4 regions of the Duganella dendranthematis genome follow, and region 1 is predicted to be linked to each of the others. Evidence: riboswitches for the same ligand, from Rfam matches in the RefSeq annotation. Region 1 holds a riboswitch; each other region holds the start of a gene.
The links. A riboswitch is a leader RNA that binds a small molecule or an ion and turns the genes downstream of it on or off. The one in region 1 is predicted to bind cobalamin.
Positions count from the first base shown of each region.

Region 2: another riboswitch for cobalamin. It lies ahead of HH213_RS17010 (TonB-dependent receptor); the one in region 1 lies ahead of HH213_RS10000 (energy-coupling factor ABC transporter permease).
Region 3: another riboswitch for cobalamin. It lies ahead of HH213_RS14830 (TonB-dependent receptor domain-containing protein); the one in region 1 lies ahead of HH213_RS10000 (energy-coupling factor ABC transporter permease).
Region 4: another riboswitch for cobalamin. It lies ahead of HH213_RS03010 (TonB-dependent receptor); the one in region 1 lies ahead of HH213_RS10000 (energy-coupling factor ABC transporter permease).

Region 1 is NZ_CP051684.1:2,179,352-2,183,545, reverse strand. Features, by position in the region: gene uvrA (excinuclease ABC subunit UvrA) at 1-565, opposite strand, end outside; gene cobA (uroporphyrinogen-III C-methyltransferase) at 692-1,411, opposite strand; cobalamin riboswitch at 1,495-1,682, shown strand; partial or broken gene HH213_RS10000 (energy-coupling factor ABC transporter permease) at 1,801-2,391, shown strand; gene HH213_RS09995 (energy-coupling factor ABC transporter substrate-binding protein) at 2,480-2,818, shown strand; gene cbiQ (cobalt ECF transporter T component CbiQ) at 2,808-3,542, shown strand; gene HH213_RS09985 (energy-coupling factor ABC transporter ATP-binding protein) at 3,539-4,194, shown strand, end outside.
Region 2 is NZ_CP051684.1:3,723,663-3,727,856, reverse strand. Features, by position in the region: gene HH213_RS17015 (PepSY-associated transmembrane domain-containing protein) at 1-129, opposite strand, end outside; gene HH213_RS17010 (TonB-dependent receptor) at 132-2,228, opposite strand; cobalamin riboswitch at 2,374-2,592, opposite strand; gene HH213_RS17005 (HoxN/HupN/NixA family nickel/cobalt transporter) at 2,690-3,481, shown strand; gene HH213_RS17000 (class I SAM-dependent methyltransferase) at 3,580-4,194, opposite strand, start outside.
Region 3 is NZ_CP051684.1:3,263,626-3,267,819, reverse strand. Features, by position in the region: gene HH213_RS14840 (adenosylcobinamide-GDP ribazoletransferase) at 1-775, shown strand, start outside; gene HH213_RS14835 (histidine phosphatase family protein) at 772-1,305, shown strand; cobalamin riboswitch at 1,300-1,528, shown strand; gene HH213_RS14830 (TonB-dependent receptor domain-containing protein) at 1,602-3,458, shown strand; gene HH213_RS14825 (FecCD family ABC transporter permease) at 3,516-4,194, shown strand, end outside.
Region 4 is NZ_CP051684.1:635,661-639,854, reverse strand. Features, by position in the region: gene HH213_RS03025 (heavy metal translocating P-type ATPase) at 1-479, shown strand, start outside; gene cueR (Cu(I)-responsive transcriptional regulator) at 476-862, shown strand; gene HH213_RS03015 (hypothetical protein) at 931-1,782, shown strand; cobalamin riboswitch at 1,779-1,997, shown strand; gene HH213_RS03010 (TonB-dependent receptor) at 2,058-4,112, shown strand; gene HH213_RS03005 (glutathione S-transferase) at 4,154-4,194, shown strand, end outside.

The DNA.
Region 1 (4,194 bases):
TCTTGGCGTCGTGGGTGCCGCTCTGCACGCGGAAGCGCACGAAGCCCTGCGCCTGCATCGCTTCAAACAGGTCGGAGTGCTCGCCCTTGCGGTTGGCCACCACCGGCGCCAGGATCATCAACTTGGTGTCGGCCGGCAGGGCCAGCACCGCGTCGACCATCTGCGACACGGTTTGCGCGGCCAGCGCCTGGTCCGGGTGGTTGATGCAATAAGGCGTGCCGACGCGCGCGTACAGCAGACGCAGATAATCGTGGATCTCGGTCACGGTGCCGACCGTCGAACGCGGGTTATGCGAGGTGGCCTTCTGCTCGATCGAGATCGCCGGCGACAGGCCCTCGATCAGGTCCACATCCGGCTTTTCCATCAGTTGCAGGAACTGGCGGGCGTAGGCCGACAGCGATTCCACATAGCGGCGCTGGCCCTCGGCGTACAGCGTGTCGAACGCCAGCGAGGATTTGCCGGAACCGGACAAGCCGGTAATCACAATCAGCTTGTTGCGAGGCAGGTCAAGATTGATGTTTTTCAGGTTGTGCGTGCGTGCGCCGCGGATGCGGATCTGTTCCATGGGATTTTTGGCCTTTAGAGTCAACCCGTCACTATAGCCGGGTTTGATTACTTGCGCCGGGCGCGCGCTGGTTCGTGCGTGCGCAGGCTAACACTGTACATAATACCAGTATTCTCTTGCGCCGTTTCAACTTGCCTGATGCGAACGTTGCTGCAGCGCTTCGCCGATCATCACCAGCACCGGACCCTGCGCGGCATCCAGCCCGTTGGCCAGACCGTCCAGCGTCAGGCGCAGGATGCGCTGGTCAGCGCGGCTGCAATTTTCCACCACCACCACCGGTAGATCGGGCCGGCGGCCCTCGGCCAGCAGACGCGCGGCGGTCGCGGCTGCTTCCCGGCCACCCATGTATTGCACCAGAGTATCGGTTTCCGGCAGCGCGGGATGGTCCGGCTCGTCCGGTGCGGTGCTGGAGGTGAAGAAGGCGACGCTGCGGGCCACGCCGCGGCGGGTCAGCGGCTGTTTGGTGACGGCGGCGGCGGCCAGCGCGGTGGTGATGCCGGGCACGATTTCGACTTCGATGCCTTCCGCTTCCAGCGCGCGCAACTCTTCGTCGGCGCGCCCGAACAGCATCGGGTCACCGCCCTTGAGACGCACCACCAGTTGATATTGCCGCGCGCATTCCACCAGTTGCTGGTTGATCAGCGTTTGCGCGGTCGAGCGCTGGCCGGAGCGCTTGCCGACCGAAATCAGCGTGGCCTGCGCACACAGGGCCAGCATTTCAGGCGTGACCAGTGCGTCGTACAGCACCACGTCGGCCTGCGCCAGCAGACGCGCACCGCGCACGGTGATCAGGTCATCCGCTCCCGGCCCTGCTCCGATCAAATAGACTTTCCCCAGCGCTGCCATACATTCCCTTTTTGACGATTCAGGATGAATGATACCGGCTGCGGGGCGGTTTGGGTTTAGCTTGGCACGCGTCCGGCGGCTAGTGTAAGATGCGACCCTTGGGTGCGCCATTTGTTGTAAAGGCGTTAAACGGGAAACCGGTGTAAATCCGGTGCAGCCCCCGCTGCTGTAAGCCAGACGACTCCGTCTACACGTCACTGCCGTCACACGCGGGAAGACACGGAGAAGGATGAAGGCGAGCCAGAATACCGGCCCAAAAAGTCCAGCACCATTCCCCGGGGTCACGGGAAGCCGCTGTCGACCCCGGCCGCCTGTCCCACGCCCCTCGTCGACCGTCCTCTCTGCTCCCGCCTTGGTGTCCATCCAGCCCATTCGACGGGAGGTTTCGAATGCACATCATGGAAGGCTTTTTGCCGCCAGCGCACGCGCTCGGCTGGGCAGCCGTTTCCTTACCTTTTCTGGCCTGGGGCCTGCGCGCCATCGGCCGCGACCTGCAGGCGCATCCCGAACGCCGCATGCTGCTTGGCGTGGCGGCGGCGTTCGCGTTTCTGCTGTCCGCGCTCAAGCTGCCGTCGGTGACGGGCAGCTGTTCGCATCCGACCGGGGTGGGCCTCGGCGCGGCGCTGTTTGGCCCGGTGGCGATGGTGCCGGTAGGCTTTGTGGTGCTGTTGTTCCAGGCGCTGTTGATGGCGCACGGCGGCCTGACCACACTCGGCGCCAATGTGTTTTCGATGGCGATTGTGGGGCCGTTCGTGTCGTACGGCGTGCTGCGCGCGGTGGCGGCGATGGGCTTTTCACGCTCGGTGGCGGTGTTCATGGCGGCCAGCCTGGGCGATCTGGCGACGTATGTGACCACGTCGGTACAACTGGCGCTGGCGTTTCCGGCGGCGGTGGGCGGGTTTAGCGTGTCGTTCTTCAAATTTGCCGGCATCTTTGCGTTGACGCAGGTGCCGATCGCCATCAGCGAAGGTTTGCTGACGGTGCTGGTGGTGAACGCCATGGTGCGTTTCAACGCGCACGAACTGCGTTCGCTGCCGGTGATGATGCTGGGCGCCCGGAAGGGGGCGCATGAAGGCCCGTACGGTGCTGGTATGGCTGGCCATCGTGGCGCTAACGGTGCTGCCTTTGTGGCTGGTAAGCGCGCCGCCGGCCAATCCGGGCGGGGAAGCGCCGGCGCTGTTTGCCGGTGCGGACGACCGCGCGCAGCGCGCCATCGGCGATATCGCACCGGGCTACAAGCCGTGGTTTGCGCCGGTATTCGAACCGGCCAGTGATGAAATCGCGTCGCTGCTGTTCGCGCTGCAAGCTGCCATCGGCGCGGGCGTGATCGGCTTCTGGCTCGGCCTCTCCGTCGCCCGCGAACGCGTTTCGAAGGCCGCATCGGCGCAGGATCAACGTGCTGATTGAATCGTCGGCTTACGCCAGCCGCTGGCGCGATGTGGCGCCTGCGGCCAAGGCGCTGTTTGCGCTGGCGGGCTTTGTCGCGGCGTGGCTGGCGCGCAGTCCGGTCGCATTCGCCGTGCTGACGGCCATGCTGGTGCTGGCCGCGCTGCTCGGCGCGCGCGTGCAGCTGCGCAGCTACATCGCGGTCGCGCTGCCGCCGCTCGGCTTCCTGCTGCTGTCCTGCCTGACAATGCTGTTTGGCCCGGACGCTAACGGCCATTGGAACCTCACGACCACCATGCTGCCGACCATCGAGCATTTGGCGCTGCGCTCGTTCGCCATGCTGGCCGCCATGCTCGGCCTCGTGCTGACCACTCCATTGCCTGACCTGCTCGCGCTGCTGCGCAAGCTGCGCACACCGGAACTGCTGCTCGATCTGATGGTCCTGTGCTACCGCATGCTGTTCGTCATGCGCCAGGCGTGGGACGAAAGCATCACCGCGCAAACCGCGCGTCTCGGCTATCGCAACTGGCGCCAGGCCTGGCGCTCCACCGGGCTGCTGGCCGGCCAGATGGCGATTCAGGTATGGCAACGCGCCGCCGCCCTGCAAACTGCCGCGGATGCCCGCGTCTACCAAGGCACGTTGCGCTTCCTGCCCGCTGCCTATCCGCAAGCTGGCCGCCAAATTACCTTTTCCGTGTTGGCTGGCGCGCTGATGCTGGCCATCGCCTTGGGAGACCGCCTGTGAGCGCGCCGCTGCTGGAACTGCGAGCCGTCAGCCACGTTTACCCCGACGGCAGCGCGGGCCTGGACGACTGCACGCTGACGCTGCACCGAGGCCGCCGCTACGCCCTGCTGGGCACCAATGGCGCCGGCAAGACCACCGTGCTGCAACATCTGAACGGCCTGCTGCGTCCCACCGCTGGCACGCTGCGCCAGAGAGGCCAACCGTTCGACTACAGCCGCAAAGGCCTGACCGCGCTGCGCACCCGCGTCGGCCTGGTGTTCCAGAACCCGGACCGCCAGCTGTTCTCCGCGCTGGTGGAAGAAGACGTCTCTTTTGGCCCGCTCAATCTTGGCCTCCACGAGTACGAAGTGCGCCACCGCGTCGCCACCGCACTGGATGCGGTAGGCCTGCGCAGCCACGCGCGCCGCGCCGTCCACCAACTGAGTTTCGGCCAGAAAAAACGCGTCTGCATCGCCGGCGTGCTGGCGATGGAACCCGACGTGCTGCTGCTGGACGAGCCGATGGCAGGCCTCGACGCCCCCATGCAAACCGAATTGACAGCACTGCTGGACCGTCTGGCCGCACGCGGCGTCACCATCCTGCTGTCCACCCACGACATCGACTTCGCGCTGCGCTGGGCCGACGACATCCACGTGATGGCGGCCGGCCGCTG
Region 2 (4,194 bases), 1.5 Mb from region 1:
CTCCGTCAGCGACGGATACGGCACATACATCATGACGATGCCGGAACCGAACCATAGCAGCACCAGCAAGCCAAGCACGATGCCCAGCCAGCGGTGCCACAGGTGCAGCTGACGCTTCCAGGAGCCCATGATCAGTAGCGCCACTGCACGGTCAACTCGGCATGGCGGCGATCGCCCAGCAGATACTGGCTGTCGCTGTACGAGGTGCTGGCATACAGCTTGTCGGTCAGGTTGCGCAGGTTAAGCTGCACCAGCACATTGCGGCTGTAGTTCCAGCCCAGCGACCCATCGAACGTCGTGTAGGCAGGTATTGTCTGGCTGTTGGCGTTGTCGATGAAACGTTCGCCGACATAGCGCACGCCGGCCGATGCGCGCCAACCGCGATAGCGGTAGTTAAGCCACAAGTTGGCCGACACCTTCGGCACGTCGGACGGTCGATTGCCGGCGCGCGACTGGTTGCCGCCTTCAAGCAGCTGGTCAAACTGCGCATCAGTGTAAGCAGCATTTGCTTCCAGACGCCAGGCCTGCGCCAGCGCGACGCTGGCCGTGACTTCCGCGCCGCGCGAAGTCTGCGAACCACCCTGCACCGACAGCGCCGGGTTGGTCGGATCGCGCGTGATGATGTCGTCCTTGCTGATGTGGTACAGCGCCGCCGTCCATTCGGCCTTGCCGCCGGCCAGCGATTGCTTGACGCCCGCCTCCACCTGGCGCGCGGATGTCAGCTTGTAGCGGCTATTGGCCAGATTGAGCGACAGCAAACTGGTGACCGGATCGCTGCCGGTGCTCACCTGGCCGTACAGCGAGGTGTCAGCCGCCAGCTTCCACGTCAGGCCGAGGCGCGCGGCGTTCGCTTGCAGCGTCGAGCTGAAGCCGGCCGCGCCCAGCAGGCTGACGCGATCAACCTTGTAACGGTCATGGCGCAGGCCGGCCAGCAACAGCAGGCTATCGTTGATGCTGTAGGCGTCTTCCACATAGAAGGCGGTGGTGACGGTGTGGGTCGAGAAGTTCGGCAGCAGCGGGTCCGGGCTATCGAATACGCCGGGATCGAAGCCGGTCGGCGCCACGGTGGACGAGCCGCCGTACGGCGAGTTATTCGTATGCAGGAAGTTGATCACGGCCGCTTCCCAGCCGGCCGCCACGCGATTGGCGCCGTTGTTCCAGCGCGCTTCCAGGCGGTTGCCGGTCTGTTCCTGATCGTGATGGATGGCGATATAGTCGCTGCGCTCGACCACATTGGCGCTGGCGTCGTAGTGATAGTACTCGGCATTGCGCCAGTTGCGGCGCGCCTTCATGTAGGCCAGCTCGTTGCTGATGGTGAGCGCCGGCGAATAGCGCCAGGTCAGGCGCGCCTGCGCCTTGTCGTCAACGAAGTGGATATCGGCGTCGCTGACATCGTAGTTCTGGTCGCGCAGCGCGCGCGACAAGCCACCATTCACCAGCGGCGTGCCGAAGTAGCGCTGCGGCTTTTGCTCCAGATGGTCGAGCTGCATATCCAGGTCGAGATCGGGCGTCAGCGCGTAATGCACGCTGGTCAGCAGCTTGCCGTGACGCGAGTCGCCACGGTCGATAAAGCCGTCGCTGTGGTCCGCATACGCGTCGATGCGGAAGGCGCCATGTTCGCCCAGCGCGCCGGTGCCGCCGACGCCGGCGCGTACCGCTTCGCCGCCGCCGATGCCGGCCATCGCTTCAAATGAACTGGTACGGCTAGGCGCCTTGCGCACCGCGTTGATGGTGGCGCCGGTGGTGCCGCTGCCGTACACCACCGATCCCGGACCGCGCAGCACTTCGATGTGGTCATAACCCCATGGGTCGGCCGGATACGTGGCGGTGCCGGAACCGACTTGCGGGCGCTGGCCGTTTTCCAGCAAGGCGATTGAGCCGTTGCCAGTGAAGCCGCGCGCCGAATAGGCCACGCCATTGCCGGGTGAGCTGATGTCGGTCAGGCCGGTGCTGCGGGTGACCGCATCCTTCACCAGCAGGTCGCCACGCGCCTGCATGGTGTCGGCGCTGAGGATGTCGACGCTCGCCGGCAGTTCCTGCGCCGTCAGATTGAGGCGGCTGGCGGTGCCGCTCTGGCGCGCCAGTCCCAGTGCGGGACTGGTGGACGTGCCCTGCACGGTGACGGTCTGCATCTCGTCGGCCTGTTGGGCAAAGGCGCCGGCGGCGCACAGCAGGGAAACAATAACGGCAATGGTGGTCGTACTGGCGGAGTGCCTGGAATCGGTCATGACAACATCTCTATGATGAATGGTTGGCGGAATCCGTCGCGCAGACGCAGGCGCGCACCAACACACACGCGGCAAAGCGTGCGATGGCAGTGATGCATACGGAGAGCGACGAACATCTAACAGGCAAAGCCACACCCCGGGCCTGGCGCATTAATCGTGACTGGCCGGTCTTCTGGCTGGCCTTCATCCTTCGCTGTCCTTGCCTTCCCGCGCGATGCGCAGTGGCGTTCGGTCAACGTCGTCAGGCTTACAGCAGCGGGGGCTGCGCCGGACTGGCGCACGATGCAAATCGTGCGCGTCACCGGCTTCCCGTTTCACCCCGCAGCTGACAAGCATGCAGGGCACCATTCACGTATGAAGCCGAATTCTACCCGAATGCCCTTGCCGTTGTCATGGCATCCAAGCGCCAGGACCGGATCAGCTCTATAATTAACGCAACTAACTTGCATTAAGGATTGTATATGAACGAAGCACTTCCGACAATCGAACTGGCCTTGCTGCTTGGTTTGCGCCATGGCCTGGCGCCCGATCACCTGGCCGCCATCGACGGTTTGACCATGCGCGCGCAGCCGGCCAGCGCGCCGTGGATGGGCGGTCTGTTCGCGCTGGGCCACGGCCTGACCGTGCTGCTGATCGTGGCGCTGGCCGATCTGGCATCAGTCTGGCTACAGCCGGATTCCAGTTTTCTGCATGCGATGGACTGGCTGGAATGGCTGCCGGGGATTTTATTATTGGCGCTGGCGGCGCTGAATGCGCGCACCTTGCTGCGGCCCATGCAGGCGCGCAGCGTCAATTCCATCGGCGCGCGGTTGCTGGCGCCATTGACGGCGGTGCGGCCGTTGACCGCGTTCGGCATCGGCATGCTGTTTGCGCTAGGCGTGGAGAGTATCCTGCAGTCGCTGGCCTGGGGTTACGCCGCCACCCAGTTGGGTGGCGGCAGCTGGAGCGCATTGCAGGTGGCCGGCGCGTTTGTGCTGGGGATGGCGTTCACCGATGCGCTGGATGGTTACGCCACCGCGCGCATCTCGGTCACCGCCGGCCAGCAGGCGATACAGCAATTCCGCCACCGCATCGGCTGGCCGATTATCGTGCTGTGCACCGTCAGCGGCTTGCAGTTGTTGATGTCGAAGGTCTGCGTCCGCTGCCAAGTGGCCGAGGACGGGCTGGAACTACTGGGCGTCGGCATGGTGACACTGACCCTGGCGCTTTATGCCTTCGCGTGGACGCGCGGCGCGCGGCCGTCAGCGGAATAGCGAGAAGTCCGGCAACGCGGCGATCCAGTCGAGGAGGCCCTGGTTGCCGGAGGCGCGGGCCGATATGAAGATCAGGCACAGGCCAACGCGACCTCGCTTCACAGCACTTGCAGCGTGCGCCACAGCGGCAGGCCGATCGTGAGGAAGCCTTTGGCGTGGATCTCCAGAAGCGCCAGATTTTCCTGCTCCGATTGCAGCGTGACGCCATCTTTTTGCAAGCGCCGTCCGCTCGGCGCCATGATCTGCCAGGCCACCCCCGCCAGGCTTTCCGGCGTCAATTCGGCCTGCTGATGAATCGCCGCCAGGAACAACCGTTCCAGGAAGTTGGCCGCGATGCCATTGCTGAGCAAGGGCGCGCATAACGCCTGGTGTTCGTCGCCATATCGGGTCTGCGCCGCCAGCGCGGCGTTCAGGCGCGCGGCGGCGGTGTGATCGGCGCTGTCCGGCACAGGGAAGTAAAACACCGCCTGGTTGGAGGCCGATAGCAAGGCCGCCACCTGCGCCAGCGCGTGGATATTCTGTCCCGCCAGCGCCGGCAATTGCTGGAGTTCGGCCAGCGTATGCGGGCGTTGCGCCAGCGTGTCGAATACGACGTTGTATAGCGCCTCGTGGCCATTCACTTCGCCGAGCGTCAATTTCATCTTGGCCGATGCGGCGGGGCGCGGCACGGTCAGCGCCAGGCCAACTTGCGCCAGCAGTTCGCTCTGGCGGCG
Region 3 (4,194 bases), 1.1 Mb from region 1:
GCTACGCCTGTTCTTCACCGCGCTGCAGTTCTTTACCCGCCTGCCGATTCCACGCTGGGTGGGTTTCGATCCTGCGTGGCTCAACCAGGCCTCGCGCTATTTCCCGCTGGTTGGCCTGGTGGTGGCGCTGATCACTGGCGCGGCGTACGCGGTGGCTGCGTGGTTCCTGCCGGCCCCGGTGGCGGTGGTCATCTCCACCGCCGTCGGCATCTATGCCACCGGTGCCTTCCACGAAGACGGCTTTGCCGATATGTGCGACGGCTTCGGTGGCGGCATGACGCCGGAGCGCGTGCTGGAGATCATGAAGGATTCGCGCATCGGCGCGTATGGCGCCATCGGCACTATTTGCATGCTGGGCCTCAAGCTGGTGACGCTGTCCATGCTGCCGCCGCTGGCCGTCATCGGTGCGTTACTGGTGGCGCATCCCCTTTCGCGCCTGATGGCGACCTCGCTGATCTGGCGTCTCGACTACGCGCGCGCCGAAGGCAAGGCCAAGCCGCTGGCGCAAAAAATGCGCGGCACCGAATTCCTGATCGCCGCCATCACGTCCATCGTGGCGGCGCTGGTAGTCATTGAGTTGCGCTGGCTGCCGCCGGCCGCGCTGGTCAGCGGCGTGATTGTCGCCGCCATCGCCACCTGGTGGCTGGCGCGCAAATGCGTGCGCCGCATCGGTGGCTACACGGGCGACTGCCTCGGCGCAGTCCAGCAAGTCACTGAAGTTATGTTCTACCTGTGCGCGCTGGCCAGCTTCCAGCATGGCGCGCTGCCGGTATGAAGCTGATATTGGTCCGCCACCCGCAGCCGCTGGTGGCGCCGGGCTTCTGCTACGGCAGCACCGACCTCGCCATCGCGCCGGGCCAGCTGGAACAGACACTGGCCGCGCTCCAGCTGCCAGCCGGCCTGCCTATCTACTCAAGTCCCCTGCGCCGCTGCGCCGAACTGGCCGCGCGCCTGACGCCCACGCCACACTACGACAGCCGCCTGGTGGAGATGCACTTCGGCGCATGGGAGATGCAGCCATGGGACAGCATCCCGCGCGCCGACATCGACGCCTGGGCCGCCGACATGGTCCACTACCATCCCGGCGGCGGCGAAAGCGTGCTGCAAATGGCCGAACGGATCAGCGCCTTCTATAGAGACGTGCAGCGCCAGCACGCCCAGGCCATCATCATCTGCCACGCCGGCGCCATGCGTTTGCTGAGCGCCTGCCACGCCGGACTTCCCCCTGCGGCGATGGGGCTGCAAGCCGCGCAAGCCGCCCATCAAATTGCTTACGGCGCCACGTTGACCCTGAACCCCGTATAATGTCCGGGTTTTGGTGCTCGCGTGCCTGTCCAGGCGCGCAGTTAAACGGGAAACACGAAGCGATACAAAAACGCTAACGTGTGCTGCCCCCGCAACGGTAAACAAGTGTCGCAATCTTTGTTCAGCGCGACAAACCTCCTCCAGCAACCACTGTGCTACGGCATGGGAAGGTGAGGCGGTGCCACTTGTCAGCCCGGATACCGGCCAAACCAGGTGGAAGCGACGTCAATGCCGCGCTTCTGTTCACAATTGGCCCACGGGGACGTCGGCCAGTTGGCATTAATAGAAAACATATCATGACCCTTCGTATTTCCCGTCCTGCGACCCTGACGTCGCTGGCATTCGCCATGGCCGCCTGCTATGCGCACGCTGAACCAGTTACCGCCACCGACGCCGTTGTCGTCACCGCCACCCGCACGCCACAGCCGCTGGCCAACGTCATCAGCGACACCATCACCATCGGCCCTGAGCAGATCGCCGCAGCCGGCGCCGGTTCTATCGTCGACCTGCTGCAACGCCAGCGCGGCATCGAGATCGCCCGCAACGGCGGGGCCGGCACCGCATCCAGCGTCTACATCCGCGGCGCCAACAGCAATCAGAACATCGTACTGGTCGACGGCGTGCGTATCGGCTCCTCGACCACCGGCGCCGCTAACTGGAGCGCGATTCCGCTGACCGCCATCGACCATATCGAAATCGTCTACGGCCCACTGAGCTCCCTGTACGGCGCCGACGCCATCGGCGGCGTGATCCAGATCTTCACCAAGAAAGGCCAAGGCGCGCCGACACTGACGGCCTTCGCAGGCTACGGCAGCGACAAGACGCGCGAAGCCGACGCCACGCTGTCCGGCGCCACCGGCGGTGAGCATAGCTTCACCTACGCCATCAGCGCGGGTAAGGAAAAATCGGACGGCTTCTCGGCCACGCGTCCAGGCATCACCTCGTACAACGCGGACCGCGACGGCTACGACAAGGAAAACGTTTCCGGCCAGTTCGGCGTGCAGATCGCCCCAGGCTACGAAACCGGCGCGCTGTTCTTGCACAGCAAACTCGAATCGCAGTACGACAGCGGCGCTTCCGCCTACGATGTGCGCAGCAAGGCAGAATTGGAAACCGCCGCCGTCTATGGCAAGGCCAAGTTCCTGCCGAACGTCGACACCCTGCTGCAATATTCGGAAAGCCGGGACAAGGGCCAAAACTGGAGCAGCGCCGCCGCAGCCGGTTACTCGCGCATCGACACCAAGCAGACCGACATCACGCTGCAAAACGACGTGCGCATCGGCGCCGACGTGCTGCAACTGCTGTACGATCACCGCAAGGAAGAAGTATCGACCAACGGCGACACTGCGCTGAACCGCGACCGCACCACCAACGCGTGGGCCGCTTCCTACAACGCGCGCCGTGGCGCCAGCCTGCTGAACGCCAGCATCCGCCGCGATAACTCGGTGTACGGCTCGAAAAACACCGGCTCGATCGGCTACGGCTACGACATCACCTCGCAGCTGCGCGCCACCGCCAGCTACGGCACCAGCTTCCGCGCGCCGACCTACAACGAGTTGTATTACTCGGGCTACGGCAATCCAGCCAACAAGCCGGAACAGGGCAAGAATGCGGAACTCGGCCTGCGCTGGGATGACGGCGTCAATGCAGTCAGCGCCAGCTACTATCACAACCGGTTGACCGACCTGCTGGTCAGCACCACACCTTGCCCCTACGCCGGCTACAAATCCAGCTGCGTCTACAACGTCAACGAGGCGCTGCTGGAAGGCGTGACCATCGCCGGCGCGACCCGCGTGGCGGGCGTCAACCTGGCCGCCAACCTTGACCTGCAAGATCCAAAGGACGAGACCAGCGGCAAGCGCCTGGCGCGTCGCGCCAAAAAGCACGGCAACGTGACCGCCGACTACAGCATCGGCGCGCTGAAGACCGGCGTGGAGCTGGAATTCTCCGGCGACCGCTTTGACGATGCGGCCAACAAGAATCGCCTGGGCGGCTACGGTCTGGTGAATCTGTACGCCACCTACAGCTTCACGCGTGACTGGTCGGCGCTGGTCCGCTGGAACAACATCGGCGACAAGCAATACGATCTGGCGCGCTTCTACGTCACACCGGGTTCCAAGGTGTTTGCCGGACTGCGTTACGGCTACAAATAATGGTGTAACCTGCCGGGGTTGAATTCCCGTCCCGGCAGTTCTTTTTGAAAGCAGTGCATGCATTCTTTCTCCCGCAATCTGCAACAGCGCGCCGCCATCACCATGGCCGGCCTGCTGCTGTTCGCGTTTGCCGGCCTGATTTTTTCGGGCATGACCGGTTCGGTCCCTATTCCGTTTTCCGATATTCCCGCAGCGCTCAATGAGCTGCTGCATGGCCAGACCGCCTCGCTGGCGGCCACGCTGCTCGACCTGCGCCTTAGCCGCGCGGTGTCCGCTTTCGTCACCGGCGCCGCGCTCTCGCTGGCCGGCGCGATGATGCAGGCGCTGTTGCGCAACCCGCTGGCCGATCCCTATGTCCTTGGCTTGTCCGCCGGCGCCTCGGTCGGCGCGCTGGCCGCGCTGCTGTTCATGTGCGCCGCCTGGATGGTGGATGCCGCCGCATTCGGCGGCGCCGTCGCCGTCTCGATGATGCTGTATGTGCTGGCCCGGCGCGACCTGCGCGGCGGCACGGCGGCGGAAGGCGGCACCGCGCTGCTGCTGTTGACCGGCGCGATTCTGTCCTCCGCCTGCATGGCGATGGTGACGCTGATGCTGTCCATCGCGCCGGAGAGCCGCCTGCGCGGCATGGTGTTCTGGATCATCGGCGACCTGTCTGGCACGCAGATGCGCTGGATGCCATGGGTGGTGCTGATCGCCTCCCTGGCCTTCGCCCTGCGCAACGCGCGCGCCATGAACG
Region 4 (4,194 bases), 1.5 Mb from region 1:
TGCTCACCGGCGACAACCAGGGCAGCGCCAACGCCGTCGGCCAGCAGCTCGGCGTGCAGCGCATTGTCGCCAACATGCTGCCGGCCGATAAAGCCAGCACCATCGCCGCGCTCAAACAGGAAGGCGGCACCATCGCCATGGTCGGCGACGGCATCAACGACGCGCCGGCGCTGGCCGCCGCCGATGTCGGCATCGCCATGTCCAGCGGCACCGACGTCGCCATGCACGCCGCCGGCATCACGCTGATGCGCGGCGATCCGGCACTGGTGGCCGCCGCCATCTCCATCTCGCGCCGCAGCTACAGCAAGATCCGCCAGAACCTGTTCTGGGCCTTTATCTATAATTTGATCGGCATTCCGCTGGCCGCCTTCGGCCTGCTCAACCCCATGGTGGCCGGCGGTGCGATGGCACTCAGCTCGGTCAGCGTGATCAGCAACGCGCTGCTGCTGCGCCGCTGGAAACCGGAGGACCGCACATGAATATCGGACAGGCCGCAACGGCCACCGGCGTTTCGGCCAAAATGATCCGCTACTACGAAAGCATCGCCCTGATCCCGGCCGGCAAACGCACTGACGCCGGCTACCGCATCTACGGCGACAACGACCTGCACACGCTGCGCTTCGTCAAGCGTGCCCGCTTGCTGGGCTTCTCGCTGGAGCAGATTCGCGGCCTGCTGTCGCTGTGGCAGAACAAGGGACGCGCCAGCGCTGACGTCAAGACGATCGCCATGGGCCATGTGGCCGAACTCAATCAGCGCATCGCCGAACTGACCGAAATGCGCGACACGCTGCAAACCATGGCCAGCTGCTGCCACGGCGACCAGCGCCCCGATTGCCCCATCCTGCAAAGCCTCGCACAATAGAAGGCCGGTCGTTGTTTAAATGATATTTGCGCTACACTCGCGGTCTGATATCGCCCGAGGTAAAGCCTATGCAGGTAAACAGCAGCGCACTGAGTCAATGGTCGTCGTCTCTGACGGACTTTGTGTTCACCCTGATCTGGAGCAGCATGCCGACCGCATTGCTGTACGCGGCCATGGGCTTGGTCGCAGCCATCGTGCTGATGGTCTGGGTAGGCAGAAAAAACCTGCTGCGCCGCCGCCCGCGCGTGTGGAACGTGCTGGCGAAAGTGAGCTATCTGGCGATCCTGCTGGTGACGCTGTTTGCCTTCACCGCCGTCGGCGTGGTGCGCCATGTGCAGAAGGAGACCATGAGCGCACTGGAGGTCTCGGTCACGCCGCTGGTGCGCACCAACACCGTGCTGCTGCGTCAGTATCTGACGCTGAAGATGTCGGCCTACGCGCCTGGCCAGCCGGTCAGCGCGCGTGAGCTGGTCGATGCCACGCTCAAGGATCTTTATTACCGTCCCACGTCGGACAGCCTGTGGGAGCGCGGCAAGGCGCGCATCGTCAACTGGACGTTGCGCAAGCTGGGTGGTGAAGTGCTGACGGCTGTGTTCCAGAAGATCATCGTCGCCAAGGTCGAGACCATGGCGGCAGGGCTGAAGAACCAGACGCAAAACGAAGCCGCCAAGGTGGGCGTCGATGCGCTGCGCAAGGTGCTGCTGGATGCCAATCGCCGGGTCGACCTGTCGGCGCTGGATCGCACGCTGCCGCAGATTATCCTCGACGTGGCAGGGCAGCAGATCCACGCCGTCTTCGTCCACGCCTACCTGATGATCGCCCTGATCTGGCTGGGCGCCGGTGCGCTGATCGGCGCCGAGATGCTGCTGTACTTCCGCTGGTACGAAAAGCGTCAACAGCCATCGCCGAATCTCGTATAATCCTGACACGTTTTGGTGCTCGCGCGTCCGTCTGGATGCGCAGTTAAACGGGAAACAGGAAGCCGTCAGCGGCCCACCTGTGCTGCCCCCGCAACGGCCAACAAGCGTCGTCGCATGACGACACTCCGCCTCGCAATACCACTGTGCTTCATGCATGGGAAGGTCAGGCGGATTTGCTTGCCAGCCCGGATACCGGCCAAACAGGGGAGATGCCGCAGGCATTTCTATTCAATCCGCTCACGGGGAGGTGAGTGGCTTGCTTCTGAAAGCTTTCAATGATCTACAAATCGATCGTCGCCTTGGCGACTTTCCTGCCGCTGGCCGTCCATGCGGACACCACGGATGCTGGCGATACGCCGGCGACCACGGTCCAGGTACGCGGCCATTACGATAACGGCGTGGGCACCTCCAACGCCGCCAGCCAGGGTGCGGTAACGGCGGAGCTGATCGCCAACCGTCCTGCCTTGCGGCCGGGCGAACTGCTGGAGTTTGTACCCGGCGTGATCGTCACGCAGCACAGCGGCGACGGCAAGGCCAATCAATACTTCCTGCGCGGCTTTAACCTCGACCACGGCACCGACTTCGCCACCTTCGTCGACGGCATGCCGGTCAATATGCGCACCCACGCGCATGGCCAAGGCTACACGGATCTGAACTTCCTGATCCCGGAACTGGTGGACCGCATCAACTACAAAAAAGGCCCGTACTATGCGGACGAAGGCGACTTCGCATCCGCCGGCGCGGCGCATCTGACGCTGGCGAACAAGCTGCGCGAAAACACCGCCAGCGTGTCGGTGGGCGAGAATCAGTATTACCGCTCGGTGGTCACTGGCTCGACGCCGCTGGGCGCCGGCAATCTGGTGTACGGCGCGGAGCTGGGCCACAACAACGGCCCGTGGGTGGAGCCGGAGGCCTTCCACAAAAGCCTGGGCGTGCTGCGTTACGCGCAAGGCGCCAGCGATGACCAGTTCACTGTGACCGGCATGTTCTACAAGGGCGCCTGGCACGCGAGTAATCAGATTCCGCTGCGCGCGGTGCAGAGCGGCGAGATCGATCCGTTCGGCGCCATCGATCCGACCGACGGCGGCGAGACCTCGCGATACAGCCTGTCCGCCGCCATGCGCAAGCGCACCAGCGACGCGCTGTTCCAGGCGAATGCCTACGTGGTGCAATCCAGCCTGACGCTGTACAACGACTTCACCTACTTCCTCGACGACCCGGTCAATGGCGACCAGTCGCGCCAGACCGAGAAGCGCCGCATGGCCGGGTTCGACGTCGGCCAGACGTGGTTCAGCCACTGGGGCGGTCTGGATGTCAGCAACAAGGTTGGCTTGCAGGGACGCTACGACTACATCTCGCCGCTGGGCCTCTACAAGACGGCGCACCAGCAAACGCTGGGCGTGATCACCGAATCGAAAGTGAAGGAAGCCAGCGCCGGCGCCTACGTCGAGAACACCGTGCAGTGGCTGCCGTGGATGCGCACCACGGCCGGCCTGCGTTATGACCGTTACCGCTTTGACGTCGACAGCAATATCGCCGAGAACTCAGGCAACGTCAGCGCCGGCACCACGTCGCCGAAATTCTCGGTGGTGCTGGGGCCTTGGGCCAGGACCGAATTCTTCGTCAACTACGGCGAGGGCTTCCACAGCAACGACGCGCGCGGCACCACCGTGCATCTGACGCCGAAGGAGCGTGAACCGATCGACCCGGTCACGCCGCTGGTGAAGACGCGCGGCGCGGAGATCGGCGCGCGCACCGAATTCCTGCCTGGCCTGCAAAGCTCGATGGCGTTGTGGAAGCTGCGCTCCGAATCGGAGCTGGTATTTTCCGGCGACGCCGGTGATACCTCGCCGAGCCGTGGCAGTTACCGTTCCGGCATCGAGTGGAACAACCACTACATCGCCAATTCGTGGCTGCTGTTCGATCTGGATATGGCGTATTCGCGCAGTCACTACACCGAGCACGATCCGGTGGGCGACTACATTCCCGGCGCGATCGGCAAGGTGGCGTCGTTCGGCGCCACCACCATGGATCTGGGGCCATGGTCGGGCGCGTTCCAGATGCGCTATTTCGGACCGCGTCCGCTGATCGAAGATAACAGCCAGCGCTCGGCCAGCACCGCGATCGCATATGCACGTGTAGGCTACAAATTCAACCGCCGCTGGACGGTGCAGCTGGATGCCTTCAACCTGTTCGACCGCAAGGCCAGCGATGTCGATTACTACTACGCCTCTCGCCTGCCGGGCGAACCGGCGGAAGGCGTGGACGATATCCACTACCATCCGGCCGAACGCCGCACCTTCCGCCTGACGGTCAAGACCACGTTCTGAATCGGGCTACGCCATGGTGGCGCCGGTGCTACCATGGCTGCATGACGACTCCATACCAACTTTATTATTGGGACGGTCTCCA